Regions from separate parts of the Lentilactobacillus sp. genome, predicted to be linked through region 2. Evidence: predicted binding sites of a transcription regulator. Region 2 holds the regulator's gene; each other region holds the start of a gene.
What was found. Region 2 encodes Rex, which represses fermentation and respiration genes when NADH is low (regulators of the CRP and FNR family bind a similar motif). Its sites were predicted from a motif close to TTGTGAANTANTTCACAA; they were not measured.
Positions count from the first base shown of each region.

Region 1: the regulator Rex is predicted to act here: its motif matches at 7,104-7,121, upstream of AB3112_RS04525 (acyl-CoA dehydrogenase family protein).
Region 3: the regulator Rex is predicted to act here: its motif matches at 9,044-9,061, upstream of AB3112_RS02960 (NAD(P)-dependent alcohol dehydrogenase).

Region 1 is NZ_JAXGWW010000055.1:1,266-11,623, forward strand. It holds partial or broken gene AB3112_RS04485 (NAD-dependent succinate-semialdehyde dehydrogenase) at 1-126, opposite strand, end outside; gene AB3112_RS04490 (MFS transporter) at 317-1,666, opposite strand; gene AB3112_RS04495 (universal stress protein) at 1,774-2,220, opposite strand; gene AB3112_RS04500 (Nramp family divalent metal transporter) at 2,292-3,866, opposite strand; gene AB3112_RS04505 (MarR family winged helix-turn-helix transcriptional regulator) at 4,043-4,510, opposite strand; gene AB3112_RS04510 (NAD(P)H-dependent oxidoreductase) at 4,625-5,218, shown strand; gene AB3112_RS04515 (tyrosine-protein phosphatase) at 5,270-6,049, shown strand; gene AB3112_RS04520 (helix-turn-helix transcriptional regulator) at 6,094-6,954, opposite strand; gene AB3112_RS04525 (acyl-CoA dehydrogenase family protein) at 7,133-8,251, shown strand; gene AB3112_RS04530 (electron transfer flavoprotein subunit beta/FixA family protein) at 8,264-9,037, shown strand; gene AB3112_RS04535 (electron transfer flavoprotein subunit alpha/FixB family protein) at 9,052-10,017, shown strand.
Region 2 is NZ_JAXGWW010000034.1:3,966-15,489, reverse strand. It holds gene AB3112_RS03210 (APC family permease) at 4-1,845, opposite strand; gene groL (chaperonin GroEL) at 2,087-3,709, opposite strand; gene groES (co-chaperone GroES) at 3,807-4,091, opposite strand; gene AB3112_RS03195 (redox-sensing transcriptional repressor Rex) at 4,369-5,001, opposite strand; gene AB3112_RS03190 (ABC-F family ATP-binding cassette domain-containing protein) at 5,187-7,142, shown strand; gene tsaD (tRNA (adenosine(37)-N6)-threonylcarbamoyltransferase complex transferase subunit TsaD) at 7,282-8,322, opposite strand; gene rimI (ribosomal protein S18-alanine N-acetyltransferase) at 8,343-8,918, opposite strand; gene tsaB (tRNA (adenosine(37)-N6)-threonylcarbamoyltransferase complex dimerization subunit type 1 TsaB) at 8,902-9,624, opposite strand; gene AB3112_RS03170 (acyl-ACP thioesterase domain-containing protein) at 9,627-10,400, opposite strand; gene rsmI (16S rRNA (cytidine(1402)-2'-O)-methyltransferase) at 10,416-11,291, opposite strand; gene AB3112_RS03160 (DNA replication initiation control protein YabA) at 11,302-11,524, opposite strand, start outside.
Region 3 is NZ_JAXGWW010000031.1:4,018-15,541, forward strand. It holds gene AB3112_RS02920 (aspartate ammonia-lyase) at 1-677, shown strand, start outside; gene AB3112_RS02925 (cation-translocating P-type ATPase) at 959-3,748, shown strand; gene AB3112_RS02930 (MarR family winged helix-turn-helix transcriptional regulator) at 3,876-4,328, shown strand; gene AB3112_RS02935 (GNAT family N-acetyltransferase) at 4,339-4,854, shown strand; gene AB3112_RS02940 (B3/4 domain-containing protein) at 4,871-5,587, shown strand; gene AB3112_RS02945 (zinc ribbon domain-containing protein) at 6,234-6,818, opposite strand; gene AB3112_RS02950 (DapH/DapD/GlmU-related protein) at 6,906-7,538, opposite strand; gene AB3112_RS02955 (NAD(P)-dependent oxidoreductase) at 7,622-8,800, shown strand; gene AB3112_RS02960 (NAD(P)-dependent alcohol dehydrogenase) at 9,085-10,206, shown strand; gene aldA (aldehyde dehydrogenase) at 10,331-11,524, shown strand, end outside.

The DNA.
Region 1 (10,358 bases), on a different contig from region 2:
TTGTTTCTTCATTGTTTCATACAAATCATGACCAGTTGCCAATGCAGCCTGCAGCTCGTCGTCAGTCGCAAATGGATACTCCTTTACAACTTCATTGTTGAAAGGATTAACAGTACGATATGCCATTATATAACCTCCTATAATTTGGATAAATCTGTAACGCCCTAAATTAAATAGACATTTCAACATCCAAATATAGAATATCATGTCATGAAAATGGATACAACAAAAAGCATTGTGATTTTCAAAATAGTTCACAAGGTCAATAGTAAACATATGTCATTTCTGAAAATAGGTTACATTTCACAAGACGGTCTTAAGCCGTAACAGGCACCTTTTTCGTATCCTTGATTTTAAATACCAAGAAAATGGCAATTATTTCCAAGATGAGAAACGTGAGGAAAACGCCGTTGAAGTTTTTGTCACCCAAAACCACAGTGGCAATCACAATGGCGGTTGACCCCATAATCTGTCGAATCGTGGCGATGATTGATGATCCATGGGGGATCAAATCGTTGGTCAATGAATTGGCACCCAGCGTCGTTGCCGGCATCATAGCGAATGCGTTACCAGATTCGATGATAATCGAGCAAAGAATGGCCACCCACACGTTCTTCAAACCTGACAGCAGCAATAAGGCAGCCCAGCCGACGATAAACAGGCCAAAGCCAATCATAATCACCGGCTTAAAGCCGATTCGATCTGCCAGTCGGCCGCTTCGCCGATTTAACCAGGACAACACTGCAGCGGCTGGAACAAGCGCCAATCCTGACCAGAGTGGTGTCAGTCCAAGAATCTGCTGGTAGTATAGCGGCATGATAATCGTAACCGTAATCAGTGACATGTAGGACAGCGAGGTTAACGCCACGCCCAAATCAAAATTTAAAATCGACAAAATATCTAACCGAAGTAATGGTTGTGGCATTCTCAATTGGCGGCGAACAAACAGCACCAACAGAATTAATGAAACAACTAAAATAATCCAGTTCAGATAACTGCCGGAAGTCATATGTGAAAGTTCGTTAATAAAGTACAGTAGACCAATGATTCCAAGCGACATGAAGACCGACACAAAGTCGAACTTCGTGGATTCAATCTTCAGTGGACTAACAACTGTCTTGAGTGCCAACAAGAACACAATCGTCAACGTAATGAGGAAAAAGGCAAAAATTGCTTCCCATGGGAAAAATTGCAGCAAGACCCCGGAAATAATTGGACCGACCGCTAGTGCGGATCCCATTACCAGGCCTACGGTTCCCATGACGGTTCCCCGTTGACTGGTTGGTGTGATTTCCAGAATAATCGATTGGTATGACGGAAATAAGACACCGACGCTAAATCCTTCCATTAACCGACCTAACATCATCACCAAAAAATTAGGCGCCCAGATAATAATTAACGTTCCGACCACAAAGTTGACCAGCAACGTCAGATATAATGGCTTAAACCGAAAATTTTTCATCAACCACGGCGACAGTGGCATCACCACTGACATGATCAGCATGAAGCCGGTCGTTAACCAGGCAATCGTACTGGCCGGCAAATTAAAGTAGCGCATAAAAGTCGGATAGGCCGTCGATAAAGACGACTGACTAATTGACATGGTAAATGTTCCCAGCAGCAACGTGGCAATGAACCACTTGCGGCTTTTTTCTGTAAGTTCCAAGATAATCCCCCTTTTTGACTTATCAAAATAAGGCTGGGACACCGGTAAAATCCCGATATCTAAGCCTTCTTGTTTGATTAATCCTATTTATCTATGAATTCTCGAAACTATCGGACGATCATTACGGAAATCGGTGAATATTTGGCCATATAGGCTGCTTGGGAACCAAAGTACTTTCGTACGCCAGTCTTTGAAAGTGATCCGACAATCAACAAATCTGCGTTGGTTGCTGGAATGACCCGCTTCACGATTGTCTCACCAGGGTCTCCCTCATCAATGACGGTGTCAACCTGCTTAACACCTGCCCGCAAAGCCAACTGACGATATTGTTCAATATGCTTGGCCAGCTCTGAGCGCTCACCGTGAACATAGTCCTTGCTTAAAGCCTGAAATACATTGACATTATCTTCTTCAAGAATTGAAGTGATGATTAGTCGTGCGTTTGATTGACGAGCTTCGCGGATTGCATAACGAAATGCAAGTTGTGCATCCTCCGAATCATCAACACCCACTAAAATCCGGTCAAATTTTTGACCACCTGCTTGATTTGCCATTCTAAACATTCCTTTCACACATCATTTAATCTCTCTTAAAAAGTACTAAGTTTATCACAACTCTATTTATACTACTCTTCGTGGGCTGCTTCAAACTTTGCCTGCAATTTTTTGTTGGTCTTATGGATATCCCAAATCATCCAGGCCAATAGTGCCAGCACAAGGAAAATAACAACGTATGAAAGATTGTCAGCCATTGCAACCTGCCCCTTTGACGCATTGTCGCCTAAGAAGGCTTCAAACTGTCCAGGCAGTATATTCATGTTCAGGAAAGTTAACGCAATAACTGAAATAAAGACAAGAATCTTGATAATCCATGAGTTCTTGAAGCGGTCATGCATTTCAATCTTATTATCCGTGAACATCAATAACGGCAACATTGAAAATGGCAAGGCAAATGCCAGGAACACCTGAGAATTATTCATCAATGTATTCAAAGCCTCATGCTGCTGGATTGGCGATTCTTCGCCAGTCATGGCCACACAAATCAAAACGGGCACAACTGAAATTAAACGGGTCACCAATCGACGCATCCAAAGCGGCATGTGCATATGAATAAAGCCTTCCATAATGACTTGACCAGTTAACGTCCCAGTAATAGTGGAATTTTGACCTGAAGCTAACAATGCAACGGCGAACAAAATGGAAAGGATTCCTGATTTCGCCACCGCAATCAAAACCCCGTTGCTTAACGTTGATGGGTCTGATAGTGCTTGGAATAAGCCGAAGAACGAGGGATCTTTGACGGTGCCACTCTTAAATACTGCAACTCCCATGATCAAAAGTAAGGAGTTGACCAAAAACGCCATTGATAATTGAATGTTTGAATCCCATGTTGAGAAACGCACCGTTCGAGCAACGTCTTCTTCATCGCTATGATCCACTTTTCGCGTTTGAGAAACGGCAGAGTGGAGATACAGGTTATGAGGCATCACAGTCGCACCAATAATCCCCAGTGCACCAGTCAAAGGTGTTTGGCCACCAATATGGGGTGACGAAGAGAATGTTTCACCGTTTGGCACCAAGCCTTTGAAGACGCCGAGCCAATCAGGATGGGATAAAGCGACTTCGTAGGCGAACACGACGAAAATAACAAGGATCAAGCACACCACGATCGCTTCAATCTTTCGAAATCCAATCTTGGTTAACAGCAATAATAGCAATACATCAAATACAGTAATGAAAACTGAAATAACTAGTGGAATATGGAATAGTAAATATAAAGCAATTGCGGCCCCAATAACTTCCGCAATATCAGTCGCCATAATGGCCAACTCGGTTAGAATCCATAAAACATACCCAAGGGCACGGCTAGTTCTGGCCCGGATGGCCTGGGCCAAGTCCATTTGCGTCACAATGCCCAGTTTAGCTGCCATATATTGAAGCAACATGGCAATTAAACTCGACATTAAGATAACGGACATCAATAGGTATTCAAAATTTTGTCCACCGGTAATCGAAGTCGACCAGTTACCGGGATCCATATACCCCACGGCCACTAACGCACCGGGCCCTGAATATCCAAATAACGTTCTCCAAAAACCTTTTCCCTTTGGAACAACAACTGTTCCGTTAATTTCTTCCAACGAAGGACCATTCGCATAGTGAATCAAATGTTCCTTTTTTGGCTTTTTTTCGTCTGACATCGCAGTACCTCCTCTATGTTTGTACAATTCTAATGTTAGCATAGTTTAAATCAATGTAAATCTTTAATTAGGCTCGCCTAACTTTGATTTAATAAGTAAGAGAAATCCTTTTTTGGTATATCAAGAATGAAAGCGGTTAGCAGTTTCCGAAATTATTTTGAATTTTATTTGGAATCTTACTGGCGGATTTTGTTGATTGCGGCTAAAAAGGATGCGATTGTTTCCAACTCACCTTTAGAATAACCGGCCGCTAATTTTTCAAGCTTAACGGCCTCAACTTGATGATACTCATGGTGAAGTTGATTGACTTTCTCACCAGCCGTCGTTAACTGAACAAAGGTATCTTTCTTATTGTTTGGCTGGTGAAATTTGGACACTAATCCTTTAGTAGTCAGCTTGCTGAGGACCTTTGAAACCGCCCCCTGTGTCAATGGCACTGAATCGACAATCTCCGCGATTTTAGCACTGCCGTCTTGTGGCACCGCACTTAAGACGTGAAGGTCATTGATGGTGATTCCCATTCTGGTATTGACGTCACCCAAGTCGGTTTCTCGAATTTTTTCCAAAATCGTCTCGTCGATATCATGGCTCCGAAACGTCTCCAATTCAGCTGCAATTGTTTCAATAGCAATTTTCTTTTTCATTTTAAATTCCTCGGAATATATATTGACTTTAGATTTAATTTGATTATAATTATTATATTCCTTGGAATATAAAATTAAAAGCAACTACATCAATCAAATTTAAAAGAGGTTTTTATGAACTATATTATTGTATTTGATCATCCCTATACCCTGAGTTCCAGTCAGAACGTTCCCCATCGACGCAGCTACAGTGCGGCCGTTGCCCAACACACTATTGATTATTTGAAGAAAGCCGGTCACAGCGTTGATGTAATCGATTTACATCAGGACAATTTCGACCCAGTCATGCATGCGGCCGACTTAGCGGCATGGCGAACCAAAGCGTCATTGAATCCTCAAGTCGACGATTATTTTGACCGCTTGAAATCAGCCGATGAAATCATCTTTGTTTTCCCGTTGTGGTGGGAAGTCATGCCGGCAATGACGAAAGGCTTTATCGATAAGGTTTTCAGCAAGAACCGGATCGTCTCAAAGCACCCCAAAGTCATCTTGCCAAAACAGCCGACCATCCAAATTTTGACGGTTGGTGGAACCCCCACCCTGCTTTATCGATTGGTATACGGAAATCCCGTGATGAAAGCACTTGGTCGGGGTACATTTAAAAAGATCGGGCTGAAAAAGGTCCGCTGGCATCATTTCAACCCGGAAGATGAAACAGTCAGTAAGCGTCAACGAGATTTAGAGCACATTGAAAAGTACTTAAAATAAGTGTCTTCCAGTTCATGAGGCTTATAATGGTGCTATCAGGGGGAATTTCGCATGACAATCACGCTTAAAAAGTTGTGGCTGGCGCTGGGCGTTGGCTTGGTTGCACTCACCGCCAGTTGCGCATCGTCTGCCAAGGCACCCAATCTTGGCACCCACATCAAACTGACAAGGACCGCCAATACCCGCGACCTTGGCGGCATCAAAACAAAAAATGGGCTGCATATCCGACAAGGACGACTATTCAGATCAGATGCTTTGACCAACCTCACGCACCACGATCGATTGGTCTTCCAAAAAACATACCACGTTAAAGCTGTACTTGATTTCCGCTCAAAGCCGGAAATCAAGCTGCGACCGGATAGCCGGATTTCTGGTGCCCGTTTTTATCAGCTCTATATCTTAAGCAACTTGTCGTCGGGCCGCAACCGCATGCCGCGATATTATCACCAACTTGTCACGGGTAAACAGGATATTCGGGCATATCGATCGATGTTCAAGATTCTGCTCCGACAAAAGCAAGGGGCTGTTTTGTACCACTGCACCTATGGCAAAGATCGGACCGGTATCGCGACAATGTTGATACTGAGCAGTTTGGGCGTCCCCAAAACCACCATCATGAAGAACTACTTGGCTTCCAACCGTTACTTAACCGCGTCAAAGCTCCCGCAATACAAAAAAGGCCACTGGACACCTGTCCGATCAGCCTATCTCAACGCGGCATATTCAGCGATTGACCAACGATCAGGTTCGATGAAACAGTACCTAAAGTCCGAAATGCACCTTTCAACTACCAACATTCAAAAGCTGCGAACACGCTACCTGACCAAATAAAGCACTCAGACCACCATCTCAAATGAGATGATTGTCCGAGTGCTTTATTTTTGGCTATTTTGCTCGATTTGGTCAATTTGTTTGATGAGATTTTGGTTCTTGTTGAAGCGGGCAAAGGCAGCCGCGTCATTCAAGAGCTCCTGAACGTGTTCGGAGTATCCGTGGCTGGCCTGTTCGTTTAGGGCTAAATGATACTGGGCACGGGCGACGTAAAAGGTGACGTGCCGTTGTGAACTCAGATTAATCAGCGACTGAAGCAACATGTTGCTGATGTCCAATTCATTTTGCGCACCATAAAAATTCCCGGTGTAAAACAGCATCGTGAGTGACTTCCAAACCGAATCGACATCGGTGTTGGAAATCGTCTTCAACCGTTCCGGCATTTTTGAAAAGTAGAATTCTGCTTTATCAAAGTTGCCGGCCTGCTGGTAGGAAATCCCCATGCCCACGTATGCCAGTGGTGAATAAACGGTGCTGTGCTCCTCATCATAGCCGTTCAAAATCTGATCAAAACAAAAGATGGCTTCGTCAACGTCTTCTCGGCTCAATGCCAATGCATACCCCTTGATGAACAAATATTCCATTTTTATCTGCTTATCGTCAATTTGATCAATTTGAATGCTGGACAAAATTTTTAATGCTTCGTCATACTCTGTCGTAATCAGGTCAAATTCCGCGTGCCGCAATTCGTCCCTGACTTCGGAATCGTTATCCGACTCACTGGGGAAAATGTCGCTCAGTGAAAGGCCCAACCGCTGGCAGAGTTGTGTCAAAATCTTAGTCGAAATCATCTTGCCGTTATTTTCAAACTTACTAATAGTGGCTTGCGTACAGATTCCCTTAGCCAATTCGCTTTGGGAATAACCAAGCTCTTTTCTGCGATTAATAAACCTTTGAATGTCCATTTTCCCACTGCCTCCTGGTTATCCCCGAAATTATTTATGACCTAATATTATCATACTATATAAGCTTACATCAACCATCACGTCATTTTATATACGATATTATATTGACTTTTGGAATAACGGGCTATATAATTTTGGAATATAAAGGATTGTGAACGCATGCACAGGAGGACTCAATATGTCGATAACATTAGATCAAAACAAAATGCTGATTCAAATGATCAAGGAATTTACTGCCAACGAATTAGCCCCACTTGATATGGAAATTGACCAACGTGGTGACTACACGGACGGCTTGTTCCAAAAGGTCGTAGACACCGGCTTGCTGGGAATGACCCTTCCCCGGGAGTTTGGCGGTGCCGGCTTTGACTACGTTGCCACAGCCCAGGCACTTGAATATATGGCTGCCGGAAACGCCAGTATGGCTGTTACCTTGGAAGGTCATTTCAAAACGATCGAACAGTTTATCAAAGATGGGAATAAAGCACTTAATGATGCTTACCTCCCCAGTGCAACAAAACGAATTTTTGCTTTCTCGATGACCGAACCGTCCGGAGGCTCCAACCCCAAAGGAATCTCAACCCGGGCCATCAAGCAGGGGGATAACTGGGTCATCACTGGCGACAAGATTATGATTACCAATGGTGGTCTTGCGGAAGTCTACTGCGTTCTTTCGAAGACTGAAGATGACCAGTTGGCCGTCTTCGTGGTGGACAAGGATATGCCCGGATTTAAATTCGGCAAACGAGAAGATTTCATTGGCTTAAAGGGCGTGCCGGTCGGAGAAGTCGTCCTGAATCACGTGATCGTTCCCGAAAGCCATTTGTTAGGCGTTGTCGGGCAGGGCTTGGAGATCGGTGATAACGCCCATGCAGACGCGCGGATTCTGATGGGTGCCGTACTTGCCGGCATCATGGATCATGAGTTGGCCACGGCTGTCAGCTATTCAAAAGAACGAAAAGCCATGGACACGCCCCTTTACCAACTTCAAGTCACCCAGGAGAAAATCGCCGATATCGCCATCGCCAGAGAAAATACCCGGGCATTATATCAAAAAGGCGCCACAAATAAAGTGGCCAACCAACCGTATGATGAAATCGCCGCAATGGCCAAGTCATATGGGAGCCGGTCGGCTGTTTTATCTGGAGACAAAGCGCTTCAGATTCTGGGCGGTTATGGCTACAGTCACGAATACCCGGTTGAACACCTCATCCGAGATGCCAGAGCCATGGAGCTCGCTGAAGGAACTATTGAAAAAATGAACGTTGAAATCACCAATGCAGAAATTGCCAAGTAAGGAGTGGACTTCATGAAAATCGTTGTCGGCATTAAACAAGTTCCAGAAACAGATTCAGTCAAAATTGACCCCAAGACAAACAACCTGGTCCGATCAGGAATCCAGGGAATAATTAATCCATTTGATAAAAATGCAATAGAAGCGGCCCTTCAGCTTCGTGATCAAGCAGGCGGCGAGGTGATTCTCCTCAGTATGGGACCCGATAGTTACACGACGTCACTTCGAGATGGGATGGCAATGGGCGCAGACCGTGCAATTTTGGTGAGCTCACGGGCGTTTGGTGGTGCCGATACGCTGGCAACCGGTTATACCCTGGCCAAAGCAATCGAAGCCATCAAAGATGTTGATTTGGTGTTATTTGGTCGTCAATCCGTGGACGCAGATACCGGCCAGGTGGGACCGATTGTTGCCGAATTTCTTGATTTTCCACAAGTTACTTTTGCGGAAACGTTGAGCTTAGAATCTGCCAACACCTTAGTTATCGAACGCCAGCTGGATTCGGCCGTTCAAGATATTAAGCTGACCCTACCAGCGGTCGTGACCGTTCGAAAAGAACTGAATACACCGCGTTACGAAACCCCGTCGAATATCAAAGAAAGCTTCGACAAGCCAATCACCACCTGGACTGAAAAGGATTTAGACCTTGATCCGTCAATGATTGGCCAAGCCGGTTCCCCCACCAAGGTCACCAAGGTTTATGCGCCGACCAAAGAAGTTAAGAAAACAACTGTCTTACCAGATGACCCAACCCAAGCTGTTTCAGAACTGCTTGGCAGCTTGGATTGAGAGGAGTCAACATGATGAATAACAATGAAATTTGGGTATATATCGAAACAAGCGGCTCCAGAATTGAGCCAACCAGCCTTCAGCTGATTACCAAAGCAAAGCAGATTGCTGACGGTCGTAAAGTCGTTGCTGTCGTTCCGGAAACCACTGCAATGACTATTGAAACAACGCTTAAACAATACGGTCCTGTCCGGATTGAAACGTTGGTAGCCGATCAATTCGCAACCGCAACCGATGAAGAAATCGCTGACGCACTCTTCCAAGTGATCAATCACAACCGACCAGACAGCTTGCTTTTCCCAGCTACTATTTTAGGGCGATCAGTTGCACCTCGTCTGCAGGCAAAGCTTCAGACCGGCCTGACTGGCGATTGTTTGGATATCTTCTACAAAGATGGCCAGCTGGTTCAAGTTAAGCCGACCTATGGAGATAACGTGATGTGTGATATTGTCTGCCCAGACGAACGGCCACAGATGGTTACCGTTCGACCAAACACTTTCCGGGCAGAGAAAACCAACGATACTGTCTCAGAAATCACCAAGGCTGTCTTTGATTTCCACAAGCAAGCCGATAGTCAGGTAATCGCCACCGAGCCAATCATTAACAGCTCCTCTAAATTAGACGATGCCAAAGTTGTCATCGCCCTGGGTCGCGGTGCCTATAACGAAAAAAACATTGAACTGGCCAAAGACCTGGCCGCAAAACTCGGTGGCATGGTCGGCGTCTCCCGGCCATTAACCGACGAACCGGAATTCACCCACGATGATCAAATCGGCATTGGCGGCGCCAAACTATCAGCCGACCTGTTAATCAACTTGGGAATTTCCGGAGCGGTCCAATACACCGTTGGAATTAAGAATGCCAAAAAGATCGTCTCGGTCAATATTGATAAGGATGCACCAATTTTTGAAGAATCGGACTTCGCCTACGTTGGTGATGTAACGGACTTTTTGACTGCATTCGCAAAGCAAGTCAGGTAGCATCATCGATTTAGTCATTTAAAAGAATCCGAACTGACTACCAAACAATCGCCCAGCGGTGAAAGAACCCGAATTGTTCTTTCACCGCTGGGCGATTGTTATACGCACTTTATCATAATTATCTGGAAAGTATCTGGAAAGTTTTAAAATGATGACTTCGCGGTATCTACCCATCTATCTGTTCACTTATTGACGGATCGATCGGCAGTTGAATCAATCGAGGCTCTGATAGTACTAAGATCCTAGAAGATTATCGGTTGACATATCTATTCATCTATCTGTTTATAACGGTAAAAATCATCAAGCAGTCGTGGACTTTTTAAAGCCCTTCGAAAGTCATT
Region 2 (11,524 bases):
CAACTACTCACGCAGGTGGTAGTTATAAGTTGAAATAATAATATTTTGTCTTGAATTTAAAATCGTTCGCAAGCGCAGACTGGTTTGGTTATGCAAGACGTTCTCCCAGCGGTGACGTGGCACGAATTGTGGTACCAAGACCGTGGTTGAATAATTCCGATCAGCCGCACGCTTAGCAATCACATCACAGAATCGTAAGGTTGGTTGGGCGATGGATCGATAAGACGAATGGATATCCACGAATCGGACGTCTGGGAATTCCTTCTTAAATTGCTCAGAGGTCTTATGTTCCTTTTCAGGATTGGAATCAAACGAGACGTGCATTGCGATAACATAATCACCAATTGACTGGGCATAGCTGATAGCATTCGCCGTCACCCGGGTCACCCCGCTAACCAGTACAATCACAGTCGCCCCATCAAAATGATGGGTAGCAGTAATCTCCGTTTCGTCTTCGACCACCCGTAGCTGCTCAGCAACTCGAACATAGTGATGGTGAATCTTGTAGAAAATTTGTAACAAAATCGGCATTACGATTAGATAAGGCCAAACATTGGGGAATCTTAACAGGAACAAACAAGTAACCAAAGCTAAGGAAATGAAGGCCCCAATAAAGTTGATCACTGATTTGATTTGCCAATTTTTTCCTCGGTTTCGATACCAGTGAATAATCATCCCTGATTGTGACAGCGTAAATGGAATGAAAACACCGACCGCATAAAGTGGAATCAGTGAGTTCGTCCGACCACCAAAAATGCCAATCAAGACCATCGCACCAATTGCCAAGGAAATAATACCGTTGGAGTAACCCAACCGGTCCCCTTTATCCAAGTAGGCGTGGGGCAAGAACTTATCTTTCGCCAAATTATACGCCAAAATTGGAAAGGCTGAAAATCCGGTATTGGCAGCGACTGCCAAAATCATCGCGGTTGACAGCTGAAGAATATAGTAAACAATGCCGTGGCCAAACACATTCACACCAATTTGTGAAAGAACCGTTTCATGACTGTTAGGCACAATCCCCATGTAGTAACTAAGAAATGTAATCCCACCAAAGAAGCAAGCTAAGATGGTGGCCATGATCGCCAATGTTGCAGAGGCGTTCTTACTCTTTGGTTTGTTGAAGTTAGGAACAGCATTACTAATCGCTTCAACACCGGTCAATGATGAAGAACCGGATGAAAATGCCCTAAAGAACAGCACCAGCGTCATCCCTTCAACGGGCGCACCAATATGCGCAGCCGCGTGATAGGCAATGTTGCCAGTGACGATATTGTAGCCACCGTATACGATCATCCCAATGATCATGATGATAAATAAATAAACAGGCAGCGTCAAAAATGAAGCGGATTCTCGAATTCCCCGAAGATTAAGCAACATAATAGCAACAACAATAAGACAGGAAATCAAGACTTGGTGCGAATACAATGACGGGATAGCCGAGGTAATCGCCTCGGTCGCAGATGTGGTTGAAACGGCAACGGTCAACATATAGTCAACCAGTAGTGACCCGCCGGCAACCAGTCCGGCCTGCTGTCCCCAATTGGTGCTGGCAACAACGTAGGCACCACCGCCAGACGGATAAGCATGAATAATTTGTTGGTATGACAACGTAATTGCAGCCAACAATACCAACACAAGTGCGGCAACCCAAATTTGGTACATCAACGCTGCTGCAGACAGCGTAATCAAAATGGTTGTAATCTGTTCAGTACCATATGCAACTGACGAGAGCGCATCGGAAGACAGTAATGCCAGTGCCTTAAATTTGGTTAAGGATTGACCACCTTCATCAGTGGTTTTTAACGGCTTCCCAATTAACAGCCGTTTAAGATATCGCCACATAAATAGTTACTCCTTTTTCAATAATCTACCATTCTTGTGAACCATAAAATGATAGTCCTTCTTGAGATTAAAAACAAGTCTTGATATGTACGCCCAAATGAGTTTAGAACTGAAACTCATTTGAAAGCCAAAAAATATGACATTTACCAGACAAATTTTGATTCAAAATAAGCACCAATCCTCATTAGGACTGATGCTTATTTTACAATACTTTAATCATAAATGGTTATTTTATGCTAAATTACATGCCCATTCCTGGTTGTGGCATTGGAGCAGCTGGTGTGTCCGGCTTAGGTTCGTCGGCAACAACAGCTTCCGTTGTCAACAACAAAGCAGAAACGGATGCGGCATTTTGAAGTGCTGAACGGGTAACCTTGGTAGGATCAACGATTCCATCGTCAATCATATCTTCAAATTTGCCGTTAGCAGCGTTATAGCCGATTCCAGGCTTTTCATCCTTGAGCTTTTCAACGATGACAGAGCCTTCAACACCGGCATTTTCAGCGATTTGACGAACTGGCTCTTCGAGGGCACGAAGGACGATTCTGATACCAGTTTCTTCATCACCGCCAGCTTCGGCATCCAACTTGGCGATTTCTGGAATGACGTTAATCAAAGCAGTTCCACCACCGGGTACGAAGCCTTCTTCAACGGCTGCACGGGTTGCGTTCAAAGCATCTTCAATCCGATACTTCTTTTCCTTCAATTCAGTTTCAGTTGCGGCACCAACACGAACAACGGCAACCCCACCTGATAACTTAGCTAAACGTTCCTTTAACTTGTCACGGTCAAAGTCTGAAGTCGTCTTTTCGATTTGTGTCTTAATTTCAGCAACACGGTTGGCAATTTCATCATTTGAACCTGAACCGTCAACGATGGTAGTTGAATCCTTCGTAACGTTAACCTTGTTAGCTTGACCTAATTGTTCAAGGGTTGCGTCCTTCAAGTTCAAGCCAAGGTCGTCGGTGATCAAGGTTGCACCAGTCAAAATGGCAATATCTTGTAATTGATCCTTACGACGGTCACCAAAGCCAGGGGCCTTAACAGCAACAACGTTGAAGGTTCCACGCATCTTGTTCAAAACAAGTGTTGGCAATGCTTCGCCACCAATGTCATCGGCAATAATCAGAAGTGAACGACCTTGTTCAACAATCTTTTGCAGCAATGGCAAAATGTCTTGAATGTTAGTGATCTTCTTATCAGTTACCAAGATGTATGGATTATCCAAGTTAGCTTCCATCTTGTCGTTGTCGGTTACCATGTATTGTGACATGTAGCCACGGTCGAATTGCATTCCTTCAACAACGTCCAAGCTGGTATCAACACCACGTGACTCTTCAATGGTAATGACACCATCATGGCCAACCTTTTCCATTGCATCGGCAATCAACTTACCAACTTCAGTGTTGGCAGATGAAATGGATGCAATTTGTGCAATATCATCCTTGGTCTTAACATCGTGTGACATCTTGTGAAGGGCATCAACGGCAGCCTTGGTTGCTTTTTCAATCCCGCGACGAATACCAACTGGGTTGGCACCGGCAGTCACGTTCTTCATACCTTCATTGACGATTGCTTGTGTTAAAACAGTTGCAGTGGTGGTTCCATCACCGGCAACATCATTGGTCTTTGAAGCAACTTCAGAAACCAACTTGGCACCCATGTTTTCAAAATGATCAGGCAATTCAATTGACTTGGCAATTGTGACACCATCATTGGTAATGGTTGGTGTTCCTGCACTTTGTTCCAAAACAACGTTTCGACCCTTTGGTCCAATTGTTGCCTTAACTGTATCTGCTAATTTATCAACGCCTCGAAGCATTGCGCCACGAGCATCTTCAGAAAACTTTACTTGTTTAGCCATTTTAAAATTTCACCTCAAAAAAGTATTTTTGATTATTTTTAAATTGTTATTCGATTCAAATCATTCACTAACGCACAATTATCTTGGTAAAATGAACTTACTCGATAACTGCAACGATGTCTTTTTCATGCAGAACCAGGTAGGACTGATCGTTGTCCTCGATCTCGGTTCCGGCGTACTTATCAAACATAACCCGGTCGCCCTTCTTAACAACTGGCGCTACTTTTTGGCCGTTATCCAAAACGCGGCCATCACCCACGGCAACGACGGTACCAGCTTGTGGCTTTTTCTTTGCATTATCAGCAAGAACAATGCCGCCCACTGATTTTTCTTCTTCTTTTTCTGTTTCGATAATGACGCGATCTCCTAATGGTTTTAACACGTTAGTCCCTCCATTTACAACATTTTTTAGCATCATTAGCACTCGTATGTTAAAAGTGCTAATCACTGTTTATAATATATTATTTTTTCAGACCAATTGCAAGGATTTCTACATATTTTTCAAGATTTTAGTATTGACTAGGCCGGCTTTCACAAATTGACGTAACAGAAAAACCTTGTGACAAAGGCGTTTTAATCGCAGAATTGAAGTCATTCAAAAAAGCCGAGCCAAAAGTTGACACTTTTGGTCCGGCCGATAACATCTATTCATTAAGCTGTTACTTACTGAAATTTTCAATAAAATAAATCAAAGTTTGTAATTCGTTGGTTAAATCGACATTTTGGACTAACACATCATCAGGCACGGACAATCTGATCGGCGTAAAGTTCAAAATTCCCTTCACCCCACCGGCGACGGCATCGTCGGCGATCGATTGGGCAACGCTTGATGGAACGGTCAAAATAATCACTTTAATTTGTTGATCGTGAAGCTGATGCGCCAATTCATCAATCGGATAAACCGGAACGCCGTCTTCAATCGTGTTGACAATTTCATCATCGGTATCAAATGCAGCGGAGATTCGAACGTTGCCATCCTTGTGAAAATTAAAGTTCAACAAGGCGTGGCCCAAGTTTCCAACCCCGATCAAGGCAACGTTGGTCAGATGCTCCTGATTCAAAATCTGCTTGAAAAATGAAAGCAAATTGTCGACATCGTAACCGTAACCTCGTTTACCCAAGGCACCAAAGTACGAAAAGTCCCGGCGGATTGTAGCTGAATCAACCTGCACCGCCTCAGCTAATTCGGTAGACGAAATTCGTTGCTTGCCTGTATCGTGTAATATATTTAAGTATCTGTAATAAATGGGCAATCGTTTAGCGGTTGCGCGTGGAATATTTTCAGCTGTCAAGAAAATTTCCTCCTATTTGTATTTTGATCATATAACTTTGTGAATTCCTATTTACAACTTATTCTACCATATCTCGACATCTTGTGAAATATATTTCAAATAATACTTACAAAAAATTACTGAATCATTGAAAATTATGATAGAATTATATGATGTAAGTTACAAAACGAAAGGTGGCCAAACGCTTGATAATCTTACAAGTACAGGATCTCAGTAAACGTTTCAATGGCGAAACAATTTTTTCAAAAGTTAACTTGGCCATTCAAGAAAATAGTCGCATTGCCTTGGTCGGCCGAAACGGTGCCGGCAAGTCGACCCTGGTCAAAATGATAATCGGTGAACAATCCGTTGACAGCGGCCAAATTGTCACCAAAAAGAATCTGACGATTGGCTACCTTGCCCAGGATACTGGTTTGGACTCCGATAAAAGCATCTATGATGAGATGGCATCGGTTTTTGCCGGTTTAAAAGCACAAGAACACAAGCTCCATGAATTAGAATCACAAATGAGTGCCCCTGATCTGGATACGACCTCTGAAGATTACCAAACGATTTCTTCACAATATGATAATATTCGGGCCGATTTTGAACAACATAACGGATACGGTTACGACGCTGAAATTCGCGGCGTGCTCCATGGCTTTGGTTTTGAGCAACCCGACTACGATCGGCATATCAACGAATTGTCCGGTGGTCAAAAGACCCAATTGGCGCTGGCTAAGCTCTTGTTGGAAAAGCCTGAGCTCTTAATCTTAGATGAACCGACCAACCACTTGGATGTTGAAACCATCACCTGGCTTGAAGGCTACATTCAAAATTATAGCGGTGCGCTCCTGATCATTTCACATGACCGTTATTTTCTGGACCGGATTGTGAACGAAGTCTACGAAATGTCACAAGGGACCCTGCACCATTTCACTGGGAATTATACCGACTACACCCGAAAAAAGGGCCAGCTAGTCGAACAAGAGTGGAAAGAATACGAAAAACAACAGGCAAAGATTCAGAAGTTACAAACATTTGTCGATAAAAACATCGTCCGGGCATCTACGACAAAACAAGCTCAGGCGAGACGAAAGCAACTCGAAAAAATGGACAAGCTGCAAAAGCCGACCGGTGACGCCAAAAGTGCCCGTTTTTCATTTACGCCGGCTTCCAAGAGCGGCAACAACGTTTTAAACGTCGTAAACGCCGCGGTCGGCTACACCACTGTTCTTTCGGAACCGGTTAATCTCGACGTGAAACGTCACCAAGCGATTGCAATTGTCGGCCCAAACGGGGTTGGAAAATCAACGCTACTTAAAAGTATCTTGGGGATCATTCCATTTTTAAAGGGAACAGCCCAATTTGGCACCGGTGTTGATACCGGGTACTACGATCAAGAGCAGGCCTCCCTACACGATTCCAAAACCGTTTTAAGTGAACTATGGGACGATCATCCAACCACGCCTGAGGGCGACATTAGAAGCATCTTGGGCAGCTTTTTATTTTCGGGTGACGATGTTGCCAAAATGGTTCATGATCTTTCCGGTGGTCAAAAGGCCCGACTCCTGTTGACGAAGCTCGCGATGCAGCACAATAATTTCCTGATTCTAGATGAGCCGACCAATCATTTGGACATCGACAGCCGGGAAGTTTTAGAAAAAGCGTTAAATCAATTTGACGGCACAATTTTGTTTGTTTCCCATGACCGCTACTTCATCAATAAGATTGCCACGTCTGTGGTCGAACTGTCCCGTCAAGGCACAACGCTGTATTTAGGAAATTACGATTATTACGTCGATAAAAAAGCCGAGCAACTTGCGATTAAGGAACATGATGCCCAGAAAAATGCCCCGGAACAGTCACAATCCGAACCGGAGCAAACCACAGACAAGAAGAATTACGTCATCAATAAACAAGTTCAAAAAGAGCACCGCAAGCTTGAAAGAGAAGTGGCGTCGCTCGAAGAACAACTGGATCGTTTAACAAAAGAAAAAGATACAATTGAGACTGAGATGACCAAGCCGAATGTTTTTAACGACTTAGGTAAACTACAGGATCTGCAAACTCAACTTGATGAGACCAATCAAAAAATCGGCGAAACGGAATCAAACTGGGAAGCCGCCAGTTTGAAGCTCGAAAACATGTCTGAAGGCTAGCAGCTCTCGGATCACACCACTCGACTTTCACCTAAAAAATGAGCGTGGGCCAAATATCGGTTAGGTAATATTCAGGCTAAAAAAGAGGTTGGAGCAAAACTTTTAAGTTTTGTCCCGACCTCATTTTTTGTCCATATTTTTATTTAACTTCATCTTTAAGCCAATCAAATTCAAGCCCAGGATCGGCATTGAGCGTTGCGTCCGCCCGCTCACCGTGTCGATAGAGCATTTCCCCAGCTGCCCCAATCATGGCGGCATTATCCCCGCACAATGAGAGTGGTACCAATTCAAGCTTGGTTTGTGGAAAAGCCGCTAAGTCTGACGTGAGTCTGTCGCGCAGACCTTTGTTGGCTGCCACACCACCGGCTAAAATCAGTTGTTTAACTGGAAATTCACGTAAGGCTCTGACAGTTTTATCCGACAAAACATCTACAACTGCTTGTTGGAAGCTGGCGGCGAGATCTTCTTTGCTCAGTGATTCGTTGAGTTGATCTGCATGGTGAACCGTGTTAATAAACGCACTCTTCAAGCCACTAAAACTAAAATCGAAGTTCTCGTCGGAGTCCATTGCCCGAGGAAAGTTGAAAGTATCCTTGCCCTGATGAGCCAATTCGTCAACCGGCTTGCCGGCGGGATAGTTAATCCCGAGAACCCGACCAATTTTATCGTACGCTTCTCCGGCAGCATCGTCTCTGGTTTCACCAATAATTTGAAATCGATTTTCTTCCGGCATGTAAACCAGCTCAGTGTGTCCCCCGGAAACTACGAGCGCCATGGCCGGAAATTCGATCGGTTCAACTAATCGGGCAGCATAAATATGTCCCGCCAAGTGATTGACCGGAACTAATGGTAACTGGTGGGCCCAAGCAACCGCTTTGGCAGCCGCCACACCAATCAATAGTGCGCCCACTAGGCCAGGACCGTAAGTAACCGCCACTGCAGACAAGTCGTCGTAGGTGACGTCCGCTTCGGTTAATGCATCCTCAATACAACTCGTAATCTGCTCAATGTGGTGGCGACTGGCAACTTCGGGAACAACCCCGCCGAATCGTTGGTGACTTTTGATTTGTGTCGCAACAATATTTGAAAGAATCTGATTGCCATTTTCGATCACAGCGACTGACGTTTCGTCACAGCTGGTTTCAAAAGAAAGCACTAAATTTCTTGCCAATAAATTCATCTCATCCCTATTCGTCATTTTTACCCAATCTTGGTAATATCCAAAACCATATTCAAAGCATCTTCGCGATCGTTGAAGTAATAGTCTTTTTTCAGGCCGTTATCCACAAACCCGATGTCTCGGTACAATTTCTGGGCGCGCGTATTGCTGACGCGAACCTCCAAAGTAACTTTACTGTACTGAAGCTGACGGGCTTTTTTAATGATCGTCGTGACCAAAAAGTACCCCAATCCATGATTTTGAAAATTGGGTGCAACAGCAACGTTTGTGATGTGACAATCCTTGGTATGATTATTCAATGAACAGCCGATAAACGCGACCAGCCAATCATTTCGTCGTAAAACCAAGTACAGACGGTCGGTCTTTCGCATCAATTCTGTGCGAAAAGCCCGGTCGTCCCAAGGGGTCTGGCCACCATAAACGGCGCGTTCAATTCCTAAAATCTCAGGAATATCCGGAATCATGGCCTTAGCCAAGAAATATTCAGTTCCGTTAATTTCAACATCGTGATTTTTGATGTCAAGGTAACGTTCACGTAACTGGACTTCCTTATTATAAAATTGCTTACTAAACCAATCCTTAAATTTTTTCAACATAATCATGCGTATCCTCGTTAGGATGTAATTTTTTCCAATCGGCCTCCGCCTTGGTCAATCTCAAGTACCTAGGGACAACCGCATCAACGTTTGTCACCGGCGACTTTGATCGCCCATAGCGACCGAGCTTGGCAGCACTGGGAATTGCTGCTAATGAATCAGCGACGATTAAACGACTATGTAAAACAGACCGCATCCCGTCTTCAAATGAATCCGTGTCACCGGAAATGACAATTGGTTGATCATAAAAGCTGATTAATTTCAGCCAGTCAGTTAAGTTGATGTGCTGATCTTCAATCACGGACTCAATGACACCATCGTTCCACCGATAAAGGCCGGTGAACATGTTTTGGTTTCGACCATCAAAAATTGGGTTGATCAAAACCCCTTCTTTTTCAATATTAAGGGCCAAATTTAATAGGCTCGAAACCGTCACCAACTCAATACCAAGCGTTTTAGCGATTGTTTTCCCCGCTGTCACTGCCATGCGAATCCCTGTGTAGGATCCTGGCCCATCGGCGACGACAACCCGCTGTAAATCCGTTGGCTTCAAATCAGATTTTTGAACCAAGTCTTCAATGACCGGCATCAAAAATTCTGCGTGCTTTCTATGCGTGGTTAACGTCGTTTCCGCTAATAAACGGTCATCTTCCATAACAGCGACGGAAAGTGGCCGATTCGATGTATCAATTGCTAAAATTTTCATGATTAATCGTTACCCTTTGCTTTACTTTCTTTCCAAATGATCGATGCCGTAGCTGAGAGCACATCGTTGGATGTAATTTCGTGCACTGTTTTAATTCTATCATTATCTGAAGAATCGACAACTACCGAACTCGTCACCATGCTTCCATATGTGACTTCATTTTCAAAACGGATATCAATGTTGGCCGGTTCGTGCGCATTTAAAAAGGTCATTGGCAGTGCATCCAACATCCATTCAGGATAACGGGAATTATTAACGTGGCCGTTAAAATCAATGTCACTCCATCTAACCCGATATTGTTTGGCCGTGGCTTGACTTGTTTCTTCAATCTTATCCGGTCGCGGCAGCCGTGGTATTCTGCGAACCTTTTCGGACTGGTACGGGGCAATCACGTCGTCTGCAATCGCCGTAATTTTACGGGCCTTTTCATCCATTAAAACCCAGATGCTTTCGACCTTGACTAATTCGTTCCCAGCTTCGTCATGTAACCAAAACTCTCGATAAGCAAAGTAACGGTTATAAGAGGTTCCCCGAGTCGTCATTTCAACTTTCATGTCTTTTTGCGGCAGCTTGGTAATGTGAATCGAATATGAAGTAACAACCCACCCAATGCCATATTTATCAATCAAATATCGTTGATCAACACCGAGTTTTTCATTTTGGTGTTCAGACGCCAAAATCAAAATGTTAATCAGCATCGGAATCGTAATACGGTTATTAACATCGCATTCATAAAATGGGATGGTGTGGATTTCACTAAAGTGATGGGCTGGCATAGACATTACTTCTTTCTATTTGATGTCGTGGTATTGATTATAAACAACTTGCTTACGTAAATGATGCGCTTTAGCAACCCGCTTAATTGCTTCGTTAACACTCAGATCATTTTGAATATAGAAATCAACCTGCTGGTCAATGGTCATTCCGGCGAGTGGGTCGACAGCCTCAATTTCAGGCTGGTCATTACCTGACACTATAATAACAAATTCCCCACGAACTTCATTGGAATTGGCCCATTCGTTGAGTTCCGAAAGACTCCCGCGAATAAATTCTTCATGCTTTTTGGTCAACTCCCGGCACAGAGCACCCTTTCGAGCAGATCCCAGCTGGTCTTCCAAAATTTTTAGAGTCTTCTTCAACCGATGTGGCGCCTCATAGAAAATCATTGTTTCAGGCTTGTTGCGCAGTGCATCGAGTTCTTCTCGCTGCTCTTTAGGTTTCCGGGAAAGAAACCCGTAAAAGTAAAATGGCTGGGGCGCAACTCCTGAGGCAATTAACGCCGTGATTCCGGCATTGGCACCAGGAAGTGGCACAACATTGATTTGTTCTTTCACACACGCCATCACCAATTCATGGCCGGGATCACTAATGGACGGCATCCCTGCATCACTCACCTGTGCGATTGTCACGCCCTGCTTTAACTTCTCGATCAATTCCGGAATCCGTTGAGCGGTGTTGTGCTCATGAAAGCTAATTTGTTTGGTTTTAATATCAAAATGATTGAGCAGTTTCTGGGTGTTTCGTGTGTCTTCTGCCGCAATCAAATCGGCTTCCTGAAGTATTTTGACGGCACGAAACGTCATGTCGTCAAGATTCCCGATTGGCGTTGGTACCAGGTATAAAATCCCATATTGAGTTGCAGAATCAAAGCTTCGTTGCGTTTCCAATGTTGACTCCTTAATGACGTTTGCCATAAATAATATCGGTACAGAAAATACAGTCCTCACCGTTTTCCCGACGCTTGCCATAATACGAGCTGCATACATGAAAGCCTTGGTTATAAAGCTTTTCTAAGTTCTTTCTCGACTTAGACAGGCGAGGTGAGTTGCTATCCATTTTTTCAGTTATCTGATTAATTCGATCCCGTAGATGCTGATTTTCAATTTCTAGCTCCGCGTTT
Region 3 (11,524 bases), on a different contig from region 2:
TCTCACACCTTAGCTTGGTAAGTGCCAGTGACTTGGTTGATGCCACTCAGAGCAGCGATGCTTTTACGACATTTTCCGGGGCAATGAAGGCCTTGGCCGTTGATCTTTCCAAATTTTCAAACGACTTACGACTGTTATCCAGTGGTCCTCAGGCGGGTCTCAATGAAATCCAATTACCAAAAAAGGCAGCGGGATCGTCTATTATGCCCGGCAAAGTGAACCCAATTATCCCTGAGGTCGTTAACCAGGTCGCTTTTGAAGTGATTGGCAATGACGTGACGGTCACGATGGCGGCCGAGAGCGGACAGCTGGAATTAAATGCTTTTGAACCAATCATGTTTAAGAGTATCCTGACCAGTGAACAGCATTTGGCCCGGGCAATTGATACCTTGGTTGAAAACTGTGTCAGCGGCATTAAGGTCAACGTTGATGACTGCCGTTCTGAAGTTGAGCACTCCTCAATTTCTGCGACTGTCCTATCTCCGTTGTTAGGGTACGAAAAGACAACTTCGCTGATTAAAGAAGCCGTTTCTACGAAAAAATCCGTCAAAGAAATTGTAAAAGCAAAGCATCTGTTGCCGGATGCATTGGTTGACAACCTGTTCTCTCCTGAAGTGCTAACAAACGTCAGTCGAATCAAGGATGAACGTTCAGTTGCCGGTTCAAATTTGAATTAAATTTCCTCATTACATCTGAACCAACCTCAAGTTAGAGACAGAAATGTCAATTTTTGATCGCGTGATCAACCATTTAGGAGCCTCAATCAATCATTCCACACCAAGGGATAATCGATTGGGGCTCTTAATTTATGGGTTCAAACGGCTTGCCGTCTTAATTTCGTTTTTGAGTCCAAATAATTTGGATTTAAACGCCTTAAAACCGTTCACATTTTTTAATCGCGATATAATTGAGTTGTTAGGAACAACTATTTTATCGGTAAATTTGGGGTGAGTAAATGATACAGAAAAATAAGACGACGCTCATCGACGACTATGCCAAAGCAGACCCCACCGCGTTAATGAACCAGTTTCAAACTGGAAACGAGGGGCTATCTGGCGCTGAAGCCGAGAAGCGACTACAAAAGTATGGGCCAAATACCATCCAACAAGGGAAAAAGCGTTCTGAAATTCTGGTATTTCTAGCCAATTTTACGTCACTGATGGCGATTCTGCTGTGGGTATCCGGTATCATTGCGATGTTTGCCGGCATGATGGAACTGGGAATCGCAATTTGGGCGGTTAACGTGATTAACGGTTGTTTTTCATATTGGCAACAGCATGCGGCTCAAAAGGCGACCGATTCCTTGAAGAAAATGCTGCCGTCGTATGTAAAGGTTCGCCGAGACGGAAAGTCGCAGCAGATTCAAGTCGAGCAGTTGGTTCCAGGAGATGTGTTCGATATTCAGGCCGGTGATTCGATTCCGGCTGATGCCCGCGTGTTTAACACATCCAATCTACAGATTGACGAGTCGTCTTTGACCGGTGAATCTGTGCCAGTCGAAAAAAAGGCCGACTATCATCATGGTGACGGCGAGTTTGCCCAGCAAAACATCGTCTTTGCCGGAACAGTCTCAACAAGCGGGACGGCAACGGCATTAGCCTTGGCAACGGGGATGGATACGGAATTCGGCCGAATTGCAACGTTGACCCAATCACAGAAAAAGACGATTTATCCGCTGGAACGTGAGTTGAATCATTTAACCCGTCAGCTGACAATTATTGCGATCGGCATCGGGGTGGCGTTCTTCCTGTTGGCGATCTTCTTTGTGAAGTATCCGATTGCCAAATCATTCATCTTTGCTTTAGGGATGATCGTTGCCTTCATTCCCGAAGGCTTACTACCAACTGTGACGTTGTCTTTGGCTCAGGGAACCCAGCGAATGGCTAAAAAGCATGCCTTGCTGAAAAATTTAAGCAGTGTTGAAACGCTGGGCCAAACGACGGTGATTTGTTCAGATAAGACGGGAACCTTAACCCAAAATCAGATGACGATTAACCACATCTGGCTGCCCGGGAAAGAATATGATGTCACAGGAACCGGTTATCTGACCAACGGCAAAATTCAATTGAATGGAAAAGACGTTGATTTAGCCAACGAGCCTGATTTAAACAAGCTGCTGATTAACGCTACTATTAATAATGACACCGAGGTTACGGAGGGCAAAGCTGGCGAAAAGTCCAAAATACTGGGAACGCCAACTGAAGCCGGGTTAGTCATTCTTTCAAGGAAAGCCGGGATTGATGCCAAGGATGAACGGAAGGCTTATCCACGGCTAAAGGAACTGCCATTTGATTCCGATCGGAAATTGATGACGGTCATTACCAAGGATCCTTCCGGTCAGTTATTTATTAATACCAAAGGGGCGTTGGGCAGTGAATTGGCTATTTGTGACCGAATTTTGGATAATGGTCAAGTAAGGCCGATCACTGATCAGGACCGGGCCACAATCAATCAGGCTAACGAAACCTATTCCAAACAAGGGTTGCGGACGTTGGCGTTTTCCTACCGAATTGTCGACGGAGACGATCCGCTGGCCCACAAATCACTTGAGAGCTGCACCATTCAAAGTGCCGAAACGCACATGATATTTGTCGGTTTGACGATGATGTCAGATCCACCACGGCCAGAAATCTTTGATGCGGTTAAAAATTGTAAACGGGCCAGCATTCGAATTATCATGGTTACCGGCGACAGCCCCATCACTGCCAAAAGTATTGCAACTCGAATTGGGATTACGTCGGATAAAGCCCGCGTGATTTCTGGTGATGAACTCGACAAAATGTCTGATGACGACCTTCAACAGGCGGTCAAAGGTGAGGTCATCTTTGCTCGAGTTGCCCCTGAGCATAAATTTAGAATTGTATCGATGTGTCAAAAAAATGGCGATGTCGTGGCGTCAACCGGCGATGGTGTCAACGATGCCCCAGCCTTAAAACGGGCTGATATCGGTATCGCGATGGGGGTCACTGGAACCGACGTTGCCAAGGATGCCGCCGATATGATTTTGACCGACGATAACTTTGCTTCAATTGTCAGTGCAATTGAAGAAGGGCGGACGGTTTACAGTAACTTACAAAAGTTTCTTCTATATATATTGACCAGTAACGTGCCGGAAGCCGCACCGTCGGTTATTTTCCTGGTCACTCGTGGCCTGGTGCCGCTGCCGCTGACGGTTATGCAGATTTTGACCGTTGACTTAGGAACTGACCTGCTGCCGGCTTTAGGGCTGGGAACCGAAAAAGCAGAGCCGGGCATTATGGACCAGCCACCACGGCCGTTAAACAGTCATCTGCTAAACCGGTCGATTATCTGGAAGGCCTTCGGCTGGTATGGCTTGATTGCGTCTGTTGTGTCGACTGCGGCGTACTTCTACGTCAACCACGTCAATGGTTGGCCAAATGTGCCACTCGCAGGCTCCGGCATGGTCTATGCGGAAGCGACGACGATTACGTTGGGGGCGATTGTCTTCTCACAGATTGCAGCTGCCATGAACTGTCGAACCCAAATCTCGTCAGTCTTTTCAATTGGACTTTTCAGTAATCATCGAATCCTCACGGGGATTGTGGTTGAAGTTGTGTTGATTGCGTTGTTAATGTACGTGCCGTTCCTACAAGGCGTCTTTAACACTGGACCACTAAACTTATCAGAATGGATCTTCCTGTTCTGTATTCCGGTGCCGATCTTCTTGATTGAAGAACTGCGAAAGTATATTGTTCGTCGAATCAAAAGGGTGCCAAAAGTTGCTTAAATATGCTCATGAATGGGGTTCAACGTCATTGATCGTTGAACCTTTTTATTTACGACAAGCCAAATATATTGTTGCATTTACAACAATAATGTTTTAAAATAATAGTCATTGATAGGAGGCGACGTTTGTGGCCGAAATTTTACGTCCGATCGGGATCATTGCCCGAGCCCTGGATTCAATTGCCAACGTTGAATTTAAGCAATTTGATTTAACCAAGGGCCAGCACCTTTACTTGGTTCGAATCTGTGAGAACCCGGGGATTTTTCAAGACCAGTTGGCTGAATTGATTAAGGTTGATCGAACAACCGCCGCGCGGGCAATTAAGAAGCTTGAAGAAAAGGGCTTTGTAACCAAAAGAGCCGATACGGCTAATAAAAAAATCCGCCGAATTTACCCGACTGAAAAAGCGCGCAGAACGTATCCCAATATTTTGCGGGAGAATGTTTATTCCAATCAAGTCGCTTTAAAGTCGCTTTCAACGGACGAAGCTGATGAACTTGAACGCTTATTGGAAAAAGTCAGCGACAACATCGATGAAGACTGGCACTATGTTAAGAAGGGCAATCGGCGAACTTATTAAGGAGATTACAGTGACAATTACGATTAGAAAATGTACGTTAGCAGATATTCCAGCTTTGCAGGCAATTAGCCGAGAAACTTTTGCGGATACCTTTGGATCAGAAAATTCTCCAGAAGATTTAGCAAATTACTTAGACGAATCATATAGTCAAGCTCAGCTTAAACAAGAGCTGCAGGATCCAAACTCTGAGTTTTACTTTGCTTACGATGATGACCAACTTGCAGCTTATCTCAAGGTGAACGTGGGCGACTCTCAAACCGAAGAAATGGGGAAAAACGCATTTGAAATTCAGCGAATCTATGTCCTGACTCAGTTCAAGCGTCGCCACATTGGCTCACAACTGATGACCAAGGCACTTGAACTCGCCCGCCAGCATCATAGCAGCACCGTTTGGCTAGGCGTATGGGAATATAATTTACCCGCTCAGGGGATGTATAAACACTTTGGGTTTAAGCAGACCGGAGATCACGTGTTTACCCTTGGAGAAAGCCGCCAACGGGATTTGATCATGACAAAGACATTATAAATATTGGAGGATATTCATGAAAAAATTTATTTTGGATCCAAAAACAATTGAGCTGTTTCCTGAAATTCAGATTAACGTTATGACACTTCATGGCATTGATAACCATGTTAATGAAAAAGACGATCCTTATTTTCAGAAGTTATTGGATGAAGGCACGGCTGCAGCTGAACAATTTATTACCGTAGAACCGTTCCGCGATAACCCGGTTGTCGCTGAATGGCGGGAAGCATTCCGCAAGTTTAAGACCAAAAAGGGAGCCCGCTCGACGATTGAAGCCCTCTTAAAACGGGTCAGCCACGGCAAAATATTTTCGCCAATCGCACCGCTGGTTGATATTTATAATAGTCAATCATTAAAATACGGAGTTTCTGTTGGCGGAGAAAACGTGGACGCCATTGTTGGCGATATGCACTTGGGTGAGGCCAAGGGTGGCGAATCGTTCTTGCCATATGGTGAAACTGAAGATATGCCAGCATTGCCGGGAGAAATTTGCTACATGGACGATGAAGGCGCAGTCTGCCGCTGCTTTAACTGGCGCGAAAATCAACGGACCGAGTTGACTGAAGACACGACGAATCCAATTATCGATATTGAATCCATTACGAAAGAACAGGCAGAACGTGCGGAGATTGCGATTCGAGAAATTCAACGCCTATGCAAAGACTATTTTGGCGTGGAAGGCGAACTTCAAACGTTAACCGCAGATCATCCCGAAATCGTCATTGCGAAATGATGTCAAAAAAAATAGGCTGAGTCAAAAGTGTGAACTTTTGACTCAACCTTTTTTTAGTCATTCCATATGAACAAGCTAAAACGTATGACGACGGCCGGCTGAAAGCCTGCTTAGCATACTTGGCAGTCGGCTATCTCGGCCATTTAAGCCCAGCAACTAATTATTCCCAAACCAGAAATAAGCGATTGCTGGGCTTGAATTCTGGGGTCACAGTGTCTTTTGCGCCTTTTAACTGCTTTAGTGGTTTTATCTTGTTATAAGTGTGACTTTGGGGGGCTGTTACCTAGTGGAAACGTGCTTCCCAGAGCAGTAACCTGCACCTAAGCCAACTTTCGGCGAAATCAAACTCGATTCCCCCGAAAGTTGGCTTAGGCTCCGGTTACTATTCGCTCTGTCCAGCACTCTAAACGTGCTCTGACGACCCAAACTCCTACTACACAAGCTAAAAGGCTCAGCGACGAACTAACCGTTCATCACCGAGCCTTTCAGCTTGTGCTCCGGAGTCTAACCGGGTTTTGTCGCACCAAACGTGCTTCACGAACCAACTTCCTCCGCTTAATCCGATAACTGGTTTCGACGCGAGTTCAGCGTCAAAACCAGTTATCAAATTAATGCTTGGAAGTTACCCGGTTCGCTGCGCACTCTCTCACTTTTTATACTTATCTGCAATATTGTACTTAACGGTGCCACTATCTATCTTTAGTAAGACTTTTTTCTTGTCATGCTTATCGACAACCTTGAACTTGGCGTACTCCGGGTTGGCGTAGACTTTATGAAACGCTTTGGAGCGATCACGTGAGCGGTTGACCAAATAATCCCACTTTGCAGGTTTGCCGGCTTTTAGATCCTTGACGGCCTTACTGTCTGAGCTGATCTTAATGGTCACGCCTTTTTTCTTGTCCGCTTTCACGGATGGCTTCTTGCCATAAGGTGTCTTGTCCTGGGCGTTAAACAAGTACTGATTCAGCTCCCTGGCAACTGTCTTGTGTCCCGGACCGTCCTGTAAGGTAAACAGACTGCCGACAAAATAAATGACCAAACCAGCAACCACTAACGAGATAAACTTACCAACCGGCTTTTGGTACCACTTTAAAATCCGCTTGACGTCTTGATTATTAACCTCATCTTCATCAAGCCATGGTTGCTTTGCGCCACAATAAGGGCAAAAGTTTGAGTAGGCAGGAATGGTTTTGCCACACATCACACACGACTTCGTCTTTTCTTCAGACATTCTTCTTGTTCCTCCAATGCGTATCCATGCTAATATACCAACTAATTATAGCAAAGATTTAGCGGTTGCGGACAAGTAAGTGATAAATTATGCTTCATTGGGGAGGTGCTTATTGATAAATTCCTTAATTGGTAATCTGAAATCAAGATAGTATTTCTCTAAATCTTCTCTCGACCAATTCCACCAGGCGATCTTTTCCAGATCGGCCTTTACTTCGTCAGGGAAGCGATCCTTGATCGGTTTGGCGGGAATCCCCCCAACAATGGTGTATGGTTCCACGTCTTTTGTGACCACGGCACCCGAGCCGATGACGGCGCCGTCACCAACTGTCACGCCAGCTTGAATAATGACGCCGTGGCCAATCCAAACGTCGTTGCCAATGGTTGTCCGCAAGTGTGTCCGCTTTTCCAAAAATTCGGTGTCCGGATGACCAAAGCCATAAGCGCCGCCATTATAAGCAAAAATATGTTGCGCGGGGCGATCATAAGGATGATTGGTCGGCCCAATACGAATCATCGCCGCCATACTGATGAATTTCTTGAGGTCACTATTTTGAATGAAACAGTACTGGCCTGTGTAAGTATAGTCACCAACTGAACTATTATCGATTAAATTGCTGCTTCCTATTTCCACCCATTCCCCGAATGTAGTATTCTTGGTTTGAGTCATTTTTCCAATCGTTGGTTTATCCTTTGATAGTTTGACGAAATCAATGTGCATACGACCAACCTCTTTCTCAAAAATAATTTTCTAAGAACCATTATAATATTTTTTTGACCATTTTAGTTAAAAGGAGCTTACAAATGTTTGAAGTAAAAACAATTGATCGGTTTGATCTAACCGATTTTGCCGGGGATGTCTTTCGCACCTCCAATACCGATACACCGGATGCGATTCTGGTTCGAAGTTCCAAAGTCGATGACCGCTTGATTTCAAAGCGATTGTTATTGATTGCCCGGTCCGGAACCGGGACCAATACCATTAACGTTGAGGCTGCGACAGCCAATGGAACGGCGGTTTTCAACACGCCCGGCGTCAATGCCAACGCGGTCAAAGAGTTAATCATTCAAAATTTGTTCAGATGTTTGCGCCCATTAAACGGGGCTGTTGAAATGATGAAACAATTGCGCGTTGGACCGGACGAAGATCTCCAAGAAGCCGCAGAAGCCAAACGGGTAGATTTTATTGGCGAGGAACTTTATGGCCGGACATTAGGAATCCTTGGCTTGGGAACTATTGGCCAACGGTTGGCGGACGCCTGTTATCACATGGGGATGCAGGTGATTGGCTATAACCGGAGTTTTAAGAACCTCCGCCACGTTCAACAGTTGGACACCATTGACGAAGTTTTGGAACAAGCGGACTTTGTGGTTGTTTTACTGCCATTAACCGATGATACCCGCGGCTTACTGTCAACGAAACAATTTGAAACGATGAAGGATACTGCTTACTTGCTGAACTTTGGTCGGGGCGACATTGTTGATAATCAGGCGGTTGTCTCAGCGTTGAACCACAATGAGTTTGCCGGGTATGTATCTGATTTTCCCAAGACAATTTTACAGGACCATCCAAAGATTACCCTGCTGCCTCACCTTGGTGGCAATACGATTGAAGCACTGACTCATTCCGCCAATTTGATCCTCCAAAATTTACTGGATTTCTTGGAGTATGGAACGGTCCGGAATTCAATCAATTTCCCCAGAGTTGATTTGCCATTCATGAGTAATCAGCGGCTGACGTTCTTCTTTCACGCTCGGGACAATATGTGGGTTGACGTCGCCAATATTTTGAACAGCTATGATTTGCCGGTTCAAGAAATGATGGGAAATACCCAGGACGGCTATGGGTATACAATCGTGAATACGGATTTATCCACCGTTTCTAAAGAGCGGAAGCAAAAACTGCTTAGTGAACTCGATCAAATTGAAGGGATGTTGCGAGTTCGCCTGTTGAATAACCCGACACAGGGGGAATGGCAATAATTTTATACGAAACGTTTCACAATCTTGAACTTTTTTGAGATTATGAAAGTGAAAGGCAGAGTATGGGTTTCATCATTTTATGATTGTGTTTCACAAATAAAATCAAAAACAACTATTGTAATTAATTTTCATCTGCCTATAATAAGCATTGTAAGCGGTTGTTAGTTGAAAAAAGCAAATGATTCTTTCACATAGAATTCCCACGGAGTTCGAATTAATCATTTGCTTTTCAATTAATTATGATTGCTCACTAATTAACAAAATAAATAGTTGGAGATGTGATTATGCGAATCAAAGCAGCTGTTGTTAACAAAAAAGGCGGAGATTTTGAAATTAAAGATGACGTCGAATTAGCAGATATGCAACCAGACGACTTACAAGTTCATATGGTTGCGAGTGGCATTTGCCATTCTGACGAAGCATTACGTAAAGGAACCGCCGAAATTGGTTATCCAATTGTTCTTGGTCACGAAGGATCAGGAATCGTTGAAAAAGTTGGATCCGAAGTTAAAGATTTCAAACCAGGTGATCACGTTGTTCTTTCATTTTATGGATGTGGCAACTGTATCAACTGTTTGAAGGGAATTCCACCTCAGTGCTTGAATTACGCAGCCAACAACTTGTCAGGTGTTCGTCCTGACGGCAGTGCTCACTTCACCGAAAACGGCCACCAAGTTGCCGATATGTTTGATCAATCATCATTCACCACGACAACCGTTGTTCGTGAACGAAATGCCGTTAAGGTACCCAAGGATTTGGATTTGCGTCAACTTGGACCTCTCGGCTGTGGTTATGTCACTGGTAGTGGCACTGTCTTTAACACATTGAAGCCGGAACCGGGTTCAACCATTGCTGTCTTTGGGACTGGAGCTGTTGGCCTCGCCGCTATGATGGCTGGTCGAATCTCTGGATGCACCCGCGTTATTGCCGTAGATATCGTCCCTGACCGTTTGAAGTTGGCCAAGGAGTTAGGTGCTACTGATGCGATTAACAGTAAGGATGAAGATCCGGTTAAAGCAATCCAAGATTTGACTGATGGTTATGGAGTGGACTACGCGGTTGATACGACTGGTGTCACATCCGTTATGGAAGCATCAATCAAGGCCTTGGCTCAAGGCGGAACGACCGCAACGATTGCAGTTACCGATCAACACGTCGATTTGGATACATGGAACGATCTTTGTGTCAGCGATCGTAAAGTCGTTGGTGTCAACATGGGCGATTCAATTCCACAAGTTGACATTCCACGTTTGATCAGATTCTACAAATTAGGATTGTTTGACTTCGACAAGACTGAAAAGTTCTACAAGTTTGATGACATTAATCAAGCAAATGCTGATTCAGTTAGCGGAAAGACGATCAAACCTGTCTTGATCATTGACGAAGACTACAAGCCAGGAAAATAACGTTTAAACAGTTTTCATTAAACGAACGCACCAAAGTTTCATCTAAAAAATCAAATATTTGTTCCTGCCACATGGCGTTCAATTACACTGTTTCGACAGGTAAAAATGAAGGGGAGCAATTATTATGGCACAAAATGCTGTTGCATTAAAACATTATCAAATGTACATTAACGGAAAGTTTATGGATTCAAAGTCAGGTAACGAAATTACGGTTTTAAACCCATCAACTGGTGAAAAGATTTCAACGGTCCCTGCCGCAACCCGTGAAGAAGCTCAAGAAGCTATCGATGCTGCTTATGAAGCTCAAAAATCATGGAAGAAAGTTCCAGCTGCAACCCGTGGCCAATATTTGCACGACGTCGCAACTGAAGTTCGTAACGAAAAGGATCACTTGGTTGAAATGCTTCAAGAAGAACAGGGCAAGATCAAGTCATTAGCAACCACTGAAATCATGTTTTCAGCTGATTACTTTGACTACATGGCAAGTGCTGCTCGGACATACGAAGGTGAAATTCTTCAATCTGACAACAAGAACGAAAACATCATGATTGCCAAACAACCAATTGGTGTTGCTGCCGGAATCTTACCATGGAACTTCCCATTCTTCTTAATTGCCCGTAAAATGGGTCCAGCTTTGGTAACTGGTAACACCATCGTGATGAAGCCATCTTCAGACACACCAAACTTGGGTCTTGAATTTGCGAAGATCTGTGAAAAAGTTGGCATTCCAAAGGGTGTTGTGAACATCATCTCTGGTCGTGGATCAGTTGTTGGTGACGAGCTCACCAAAAACAAGAAGGTTGGCATTATCAGCTTGACTGGTTCTGTTGATTCAGGTAAGCGTGTGATGGCCGGTGCCGCAACTCATATGGCAAAGGTTTCACTTGAATTGGGTGGTAAAGCACCAGCCATTGTCTGCAAGGATGCTGACATTGATTTGGCTGTTCAATCAATTATTGACTCACGTGTCGATAACAATGGTCAACTTTGCAACAACTGTGAACGGGTTTACGTTCAAGAAGATGTTGCCGATGAATTCATCAAGAAGTTGTCAGACAAAATGTCCAAGATCACTGTCGGAAACGTTATGAAAGACGACAACATCGGCATGGGTCCACTGATTAACCAAGAAGCTTTGGACAAGGTTGCTGGAATGGTTGACCGGGCTGTCAAAGCAGGCGGCAAGATCACCGCTGGTGGTCACAAGTTGAACATCGAAAACGGCTTCTACTACGAACCAACTGTTATTACCAACGTCAAGCAAGACTCAGAAATTGTTCAAGACGAAATCTTTGGCCCAGTACTTCCAGTATTGACC